DNA from 2 places in the Comamonas sp. GCA5 genome. Region 1 is predicted to be linked to the other one. Evidence: predicted binding sites of a transcription regulator. Region 1 holds the regulator's gene; the other holds the start of a gene.
What was found. Region 1 encodes FNR, which switches genes on or off when oxygen is low (the NO sensors DNR and NnrR bind a similar motif). Its sites were predicted from a motif close to TTGATNNNNATCAA; they were not measured.
Positions count from the first base shown of each region.

Region 1 (4,348 bases):
GCGCAGCGGCCACCAGATCAAACACCTGCTCGGCGGGCTGCTCGCGGTGCACGGCCTTTTGCACATCGGGATCGAAGTCCTGCACGCCGAAACTCAGGCGGTTGAAGCCAACTTCCTTGAGCACAGCCAGGCGCTCGCGCGTCACCGTGCGCGGGTCCACCTCGATGGAATACTCGCCAGCAGGATCAAAGGCGAAACGCTCGCGCAGCATCTGCCACAGCTCACGCAACTCGTCATCGGACAGGAACGTGGGCGTTCCTCCGCCGACATGGAACTGGCTGACCACCTGCCCCCGCCCGCAGTGCTGCAGGTGCAGATCGACCTCGCGCTCCAGATAGCGCATGTACGTGGCCGCACGCTCATGGTGCTTGGTCACGATCTTGTTGCACGCGCAGTAATAGCACAGCGATTCGCAAAACGGGATGTGCACATACAGCGACATCGGCTGCTTGGCAGCCGCAGCGACTTTGCGTTGCTTCAGAGCCAAGATATAGTCGCTATCACCAAACGCTTCCACAAACCTGTCTGCTGTGGGGTAAGAGGTATAGCGTGGACCAGGTACGTCGTAACGACGCAGGAGTTCGGGTGTGACGACAGTCATGAATCTTTTTTCCTTGATTGTTAGACTGTGCACCAATGGCCCGCAACCATCCTTGACGTGAATCAAGAGGTCTGCGATCAAGCAATGCCACAATTTTGACAAGCATCATTCACCGCAATCCCAGTTGTAACAGCTTCTTTTTTTACCGACTTTTAACGCACCGCGTGACCCGCAAGATCGCCTGCACCACGCCGCGTCCGAGTACATGACCCCTCCAACCATCAAAGTAACCTGTTCCAACTGCAACCTGCGCGAGCTGTGCATGCCCGCGGGGCTGAGTGAGCAGCAGTTGCAGCGCATCGACGAAATTGTGGCCACCCGCCGCAAGGTCAAGCGCGGCGGCACGCTGTTCCGCAACGGGGAGCCCTTCACATCGCTGTATGCCATCCGCACAGGCTTTTTCAAGACCTGCGTGGCTACCGAAGATGGTCGCGACCAGGTGACAGGCTTTCAGATGGCCGGCGAGATCATTGGTCTGGATGGCATCGTGCATGACCACCACACCTGCGATGCAGTGGCCCTGGAAGATGCCGAAGTGTGCGTGATGCCGTTTGACGGGCTGGAGGAGGTGTCGCGCGAAGTGACGGCCCTGCAGACCCACGTGCACAAGGTCATGAGCCGCGAGATCGTGCGCGAGCACGGCGTGATGCTGCTGCTGGGCAGCATGCGCGCTGAGGAACGCCTGGCGGCCTTCATCCTGAATCTGGTGCAGCGTCTGCACGCACGCGGCTTCTCGTCGTCGGAACTGGTGCTGCGCATGACGCGCGAAGAGATCGGCAGCTACCTGGGCCTGAAGCTGGAGACGGTCAGCCGCACTTTCTCGAAGTTCGTCGAAGAAGGTATGGTGGAGGTCAAACAACGCCACGTGCGCATTCTTGATACCGCCGCGCTGCAACGCCTGGTTAACAGCCACCAAGACTGCAACAAATAACCACTGCCGCTGCCTCAGAGCAGGTCCACGAAAAAAGCCTTCCTGCATCAACAGGAAGGCTTTTTTCATTCAAGCGTTGTTGGGATAGCAGGCTTGCAGCCGCTCGGGGTCGCCAAGCCCAGTCGACGGCGCCTGGGCTTGGGCATTGACCGCTGCGCTGGGCAGGGCCAGCACCATGGTCATCCAGCCGGCCACGGCGAAGACCGCCCAGAACGCAAAGAATGCCAGGGTGTAGATGGCCGTGCGCGACAGCTCCACCGTCTGCCCCATCCACAGCATGTCGTGCGGGTCAAACGCCGCAAAGACCAGCATCTCCATCACGCCGGCCGCCACAAAGGCCGGCCAGCCAATCCACATCCAGCGTCGTGTCCACATAAAAGCACTCCTTCGCAAGAGGTTGTACCTAAATTGTGTCCACAGCCGCTGAACCATGCTTGTGGGACAAACACTGAATAAAAAAACATAGCTGCCAGCGCTTGATTCCATTGAATTTCAAATAGTTTTCTATTTGAAACCTACTGATTACATGCGCCAGCAGCTATGTTTTAAGCCAATCCCCTCTGCGCGGTCATGCCCCCGTGCTGCCGAGAACAGCACAAACGGCCTGTCAGCGCGCCGCATCACTTGGGTGCCAGGTTGGGCAAATCGTCCGCAGGGGTGGCGGCGTGGTTGCGCACCGCGTGCGCAGGCGCATGGCTTTTGTCCGGGTTGCGCAATTGCTCGTTGATGTTCACGCCCTTCTGGTAATAGTCGGGGTCCACAACCGGATCCGCGCCACGCGTGGCAATGACCAAGGTGACAATGCCCGCCACCACCACGATGGCAGGACCTGCCAGCACCAGCCACACATGGCCGAACTTCCACCAGGGAGCGGTCGAGACTTCGGGCTTCATTTCAGCTTGAGACATCCTAGACTTTCTGAGAAATAAACAAACACCGCGCACAGTGCCCGAGGGGGCCGTGCGCCAGACCCGCATCCACGGTCAACGCGGCACCAGGAACACGGATTTTTCGGACACCCGGCCCTCACCGCTGCGCGCGTCGATGTCGAACACGATGTGGTGCGAGCCGGGCTCCGCCGCACCGTAGGGAATCTGCACCCGCACGGCCACGCCGCGCGTCTGGGCGGGCAGCACTTCGACCTCGCCCCCTTCGACCAGTTCGATCCCGTTGAGCCCATGCACCTGCACATGGTAGGTCTGGGTGGCCTCGGTGGCGTTCATGACCTGCAGCCGATAGACATTCTCCAGCTTGCCACCGGCCACGATCCGGGCCAGCGAGGCACGGTCGCGGATCACGTCCACCTTCAACGGCTCACGCAGCGCCATGCTCACCACCATCGCCACCGACAGACCGACTAGGACGGCCCCGTAAATCAGCACCCGGGGGCGGGCGATGCGCCGCAGGATCTGGGAGCGCTGCCAGCGCTGGGTGACGGCGTTTTGCGTCGTCAAGCGGATCAGGCCCCGCGGGTAATGCATGTTGTCCATCACGTTGTTGCACGCATCGATGCACAAGCCACAGCCGATGCACTCGTACTGCAGGCCGTTGCGGATGTCGATGCCCACCGGACAGACCTGGACGCAGAGCTTGCAGTCGATGCAGTCGCCCAGCCCCTGGGCCTTGTAATCCGCATCCTTCTTGCGCGGACCGCGTGCTTCGCCGCGCACGGTGTCATAGCTGACCACCAGCGTGTCCTTGTCAAACATCGCGCTCTGGAAGCGCGCGTAGGGGCACATGTACTTGCAGACCTGCTCGCGCATGTAGCCGGCATTGCCATAGGTGGCAAAACCGTAGAACAGCACCCAGAAGATCTGCCAGCCACCTTGCAAGGCCAGCAGTTCGCTGCCCAGCTCGCGGATGGGTACAAAGTAGCCCACGAAGGTGAAGCCCGTCCACAAGGCAAACACCACCCACAGCAACTGCTTGAGCGATTTTTTCCAGACCTTCTCCCAGGTCCAGCCGGCCTGGTCCAGACGGATGCGCGCACTGCGATCGCCTTCGACCTTGTGCTCGATCCACATGAAAATTTCCGTGTACACCGTCTGCGGGCAGGTGAAGCCGCACCACAGGCGCCCGGCCACGGCCGTGAACAGGAACAGGGCCAGCGCGCTGATGATCAGCAGCCCCGTGAGGTAAATGAAGTCCTGCGGGTACAGCACATAGCCGAACAGGTAAAAGCGCCGCGCGCCCAGATCGAACAGCACCATCTGGCGCTGCCCCCAATCCAGCCAGGGCAGGCCGTAGAACAGCAACTGCGTGGCCCACACCATCAGCCAGCGCCAGCGCATGAAGGTCCCGCTGATGGAGCGCGGATAGATTTTCTTATGCGCTTCGTAAAACGAGACAGATTTTTCCTGGCTTTCCGCTTTGATAGGAATGACTTTTTGCGGTTTCTTTTGCTCGGAACTCATGAATTACGCTCCCCTAATCGCACCAAATAAAAAGGCGGCACACAGTGCCGCCTTTGGGATCGCCACAACGATCAGTTAGCCGCTGCGGGCTTGTGCGACAAACCCCAGACATAGGCGGTCAGAACGTCGATCTGGGCAGGGGTCAGCTTCTTGTCCTGCGCAGGCATTTCGTTCATCTTGCCATTGTTGATCATGTCCACAATCGCCTGTTCACCCCAGCCGTGAAGCCAGATGTCATCGGTCAGGTTAGGCGCGCCGAGCATGGTGTTGCCCTTGCCGTCCATGCCGTGGCAGGCTGCGCAAGCGGTGAACTTGGACTTGCCCAGCGAAGCCTTCAGCGAGTCATGGGGACTGCCGGACAGGCTCAGGACATAGTGGGCCAGGTTGCGCACATCGTCGGGA
Region 1 covers NZ_JAZHFR010000012.1:21,005-25,352, reverse strand. The annotation lists gene hemN (oxygen-independent coproporphyrinogen III oxidase) at 1-601, opposite strand, end outside; gene fnr (fumarate/nitrate reduction transcriptional regulator Fnr) at 807-1,532, shown strand; gene SJH88_RS04850 (hypothetical protein) at 1,602-1,907, opposite strand; gene SJH88_RS04845 (FixH family protein) at 2,153-2,440, opposite strand; gene ccoG (cytochrome c oxidase accessory protein CcoG) at 2,516-3,946, opposite strand; gene ccoP (cytochrome-c oxidase, cbb3-type subunit III) at 4,018-4,348, opposite strand, start outside.

Region 2 (4,348 bases), on a different contig from region 1:
CAAATGGTGCAGCACGCGACCAGCATCGCACATACCGCTGGCAGAGATGATGACGGCACCACTCTTGATGCGGTTGAGCTTGATGGATTCCTCCACATCCTGAATGAAGTGCACATGCTGCACATCGGGCAGCTGGCGTGCCGTGCCCATGAGCTGCTTGGCCTCTTCATCAAAGACGGCAAAGTGGTGCATGGTGATTTCCGTGGCCGCCACGGCCATTGGGGAATCAACAAAAATTTCCACCGGTGGCAAGCGCCCTTGCTGCATCAAATCGATGAAGTGATACAGCAGCTCTTGCGTGCGCCCCACGGCAAAAGCGGGAATCACCACATTACCGTGCGGCACCGTGCGGGTCACGATGTCCACCAGTTCACTGAGCGTGCTGGCGTTGTCCTTGTGCAGGCGGTCGCCGTAGGTCGACTCAATCAGCAGCACATCGGCTTCTTGCACTGGTGTGGGGTCGCGCAAAATCACGCGCCCAGGCTGCCCCAGGTCACCACTGCTGACCAGTTTCTGCGTGCGGCCATGGGCATCGCGCAGCCACAGCTCCACAATGGCTGAGCCCAAGATATGGCCCGCATCCTGAAAGCGCACCTGGACACTGGGGTGTACTTCAAACTTCTTGCCATATGGCTTGGCTTTGACCAGCTCCAGCGTTCGCGCCACATGCGCCAGCGAGTACAGCGGCGGCAGCACATCACGCTCGTGTTTTTTACCCTCTCGCTTGCGTCTAGCGGCACGCTCGGCATCCATGATTTGGATGTGCGCGCTGTCTTTGAGCAGCACTTCCAGCAAGTCTTGGGTGGCAAGCGTGGTGTAAATCGGCCCCTTGAACCCTTGGGCCACCAGCTTGGGCAACAGCCCGCTGTGGTCAATGTGTGCGTGGGTCAGCACCACAAAGTCAACACTTGATACATCAAAAGCGAACGCATTTTCATTGTGGGCATCGGCCTCTTGCCCACCTTGCGCCATACCGCAGTCCAGCAAAAAGTTGCAACCGTGCGCCTCAATCAGAAAACAAGAACCTGTGACAGCTTGTGCTGCACCATAAAAGCTGATGTGCATAAAACGTAGGCCATAAAGCGCGAAAGAGCGATGCACCCAATCTAACAGTTGCCGCCCGATAGGCACAGCAGGAATGACCACCCCAAGGCAAAGCACTTAACACACATCAAGACATCGAACCCCTGCTGTACACAAAGCATGGTCTGCGCAATACGTCAAAACGCTGGAGCACTGCCTGCATTTGACCCTTGTCACTCATTGCGTTACAAATTGTTAAGAAGTCACGTAATTGGTTTAGAACTCGGCTTTTGATTTTTATCCGCCTCAAAGCCCCGAATGCGCCGAGTTCTGCTCAGTGAGTTACTGCTTGACAAACCATTGCCGTGGTCGCTCTACGACGAGCACGGCAATCTGCTGCTGCGAGAAGGTTACGTCATCAGCATCCCCCGCCACCTGGATTCGCTCCTCAAACGTGGTGCCTACATCCAAACCACCCCGATTGCATCGGCGTTCATCGAGCCGCAGAGCAACACCAGTACGCAAACCCAGTTTGCCTTCCGGGCCAGCAGCCTGCCTTCGGTGCAACCCGTGTTTGGCCGTGCAGAGGCCTTGGCCCAAACCCTCAAGCGCCTGCACCAGCATCTGCAAGCGCATACTTTGCAAGCCGCGCTGCGCGACATCGTGCGCAGCTTGGCCCACTCGGTGATGCAAGCCTGTGCCGATGATGCAGATGCCTTGCTGGCGGCATTCCACCTTGACAGGCAGTCCCCTTACATCGTCATCCAACAGTTGCTGGGATGCGCACTCACAGAAATCGCCGCACGCGACATGGGGCTGGAAGCGCCTACCCGCCTGTCGCTGGCCTGCGCCAGCTTGACGCGCGATATCGCACTGCTGCCCTGGCAGGCCCAGCTCGACATGCAAACCCATCGTTTGGATGCCAACCAGAACGCCTTGATACGTGTACACCCCATCCGCTCTGCAGAAATTTTGCAGGAAAACGGTGTGGATGACCCGCTGTGGCTGGAGTTGGTGCGCCAGCACCACGAGCGCCTGGATGGCACCGGCTATCCCCATGGAATAAGCGGTGACGCCATGCTGCCGGGCGCCCGCTTGCTGGCGATTGCCGACTCTTATGCCGCCATGGTCACACCCCGGCCCAACCGCGAAGGCCGCCTGCCCAAAGATGCACTCAAGGCGCTGTACTTGCAACGCGCCAGCTTGTATGACGAAGCGCTGCTGCGCCTGTCCGTCGGCGCACTGACCACATTGCCACCGGGCACGATGGTGCGTCTGGCCAACGATGAATTGGCCGTCGTTCGCTCACGCCCCAAGAAGGGCGAACCCATGGAGTTGTGGGCGCTCTACAGCCAAAACGGCATGCCCATCATGACGCCGCAACGCCGCGATGCCAGCACCCCTGCACACGCCATAACCGACGTCCTGCGCATCGAAGACTGCCGCTCGGCAGCCTTGGTGATGAAACGTTTTTGGACCCATTCCTAAACCACGCAAGCATGAAGAAAAACCTCCCTGTCACCACCCAGCAAGTGGACATTGCGCCGGACATCACCTTGGTTTCCAAAACCGACCTCAAAGGCATCATCACCTATGCCAATGAAGCCTTTATCGAAGTCAGTGGTTTTGCACTGGAAGCGTTGCAAGGCCACAGCCACAACATCGTGCGCCACCCCGACATGCCGCCTGCGGTGTTTGAGGACATGTGGAAAGTGCTGCACAGCGGCAAACCTTGGCAGGGCTTGGTCAAAAACCGTTGCAAAAACGGTGATTTTTATTGGGTGGACGCTTGCGTGGTGCCCGTTCGGCGCAATGAACAAACGATTGGCTATATGTCGGTGCGCAAACGCGCCGAGCCTGCAGCCATAGCCCACGCGCAGACCCTCTACCAACAAATTACCCTCAACGGCATGCCCCCCACATGGAAGCTACCGCCATGGCTGGGCATACGCTTTGGCATGCGCGCTGGCACCATCTTTGTGGCCTTGCTCATGCTGGCAGGCGGCGCTTTGGGCATTGGCGGACTGAAGCTGGCAGACGCAGCCTTTGCGCGGATGTACCACCAGCAATTTGAGCCGGCCATCGCCGTGGGACAAATTGAGGCACGGCTGAGCACCATCCGCGCCAGCGTGCTGGAAGTGCAGCAGGAGCGCCAGACCGACACCTCAGCGGCGCAACAGGCTTTTGCCCATGTGCAGCAGCTGCAAAACTATTACGACGACATTGCGGACCTGTTCAGCACGCTCAACCGCGCCATGCCCGCAACATCCGCTGCAACCCAGTCTTTGACCCAGGCCTTGCAGCACTACACCGACGAAAGCCAGGCCCTGATTGCCACCCAGTCCAAAGCCCCCAAGGACAGCACTACCCTCCCCTTGGCCGTGCAGCAACAACTGTTGGCACTGGAACACAACGCCAGCTTGGCGGCCCAAGCCCTGCGCCAATCCTTGGCGGATGCGGCCCAGCAAGAATTCACACAAACGCTGGAGCGCAATGCGCGCATTCGCAGCTTTGCCCTATTCGGCATCATTGCGGGCTTGTTGATGGTGGCGGCTGTGGGTCACTTGTTCATTCGCGGCATTGTGAACCCGCTCAATGCATCCATCCGCCGCCTCAACCGCATTGCGGAAGGTGATCTGCAAGGTGCCATCAACCTCTCTGGCACAGGTGAGACCGCCCAACTCAACCATGCAGCCACCGTCATGCAGCTGCACCTGAAAGTGATGCTGGACGAAATTGCGCTGGCCGCCCGCCGCATTCACCGCCACTGCCAAACGCTGAACGCCGCGCTGTATGAAGTGACCGAGCATTCCGAAGCCCAGCACGATCAGGTGTATTCGGCCATTCGGTCGCTGGATGCAGCGGTCTCCGAAACCAGCGACCTCAGCACCCGCGCAGAGCGCTTGCTGTCGCTGGCCAGCCAGCAGCACAGCGCGCTGGCGGGCGAAACCCGTGAGCTGGCCACTGCCACACGGCTGACCGCATTTGGCGCTGAAGAGGCTGCAGACTCCATGCGGCAGGTGGCAGCGCTGATTGTGGAAAACCGTGGCGAGGCACAGCAAGCCTGGCGCGCCTCCGAAGAGCTCATGCACACCGCCCGGGAGCTCAATCAACTGGTGGCCTTTTTTGAGCCCCAACAACACACGGCGCCAGACAGCACCCCAGCCACCTAAAAACAGTGCCTCTTTGGCCATCCACTGGCCAAAGGGGCACCGAGGTGACACGGGTCGCGCCCTAAAACTCCAGGTTATCAATCAAGCGCGTGCCCCCCAGGCGCGCCGCGCCCAGGGCAACCAAGGGTGCTTGGCGCGCATGGTCTACCGGG
Region 2 covers NZ_JAZHFR010000047.1:9,232-13,579, reverse strand. The annotation lists gene SJH88_RS12000 (MBL fold metallo-hydrolase RNA specificity domain-containing protein) at 1-1,065, opposite strand, end outside; gene SJH88_RS11995 (HD-GYP domain-containing protein) at 1,384-2,511, shown strand; gene SJH88_RS11990 (methyl-accepting chemotaxis protein) at 2,523-4,196, shown strand; gene panC (pantoate--beta-alanine ligase) at 4,258-4,348, opposite strand, start outside.
Region 2: a site for FNR is predicted at 1,162-1,175, ahead of SJH88_RS12000 (MBL fold metallo-hydrolase RNA specificity domain-containing protein). Genes of this name have one in related genera too.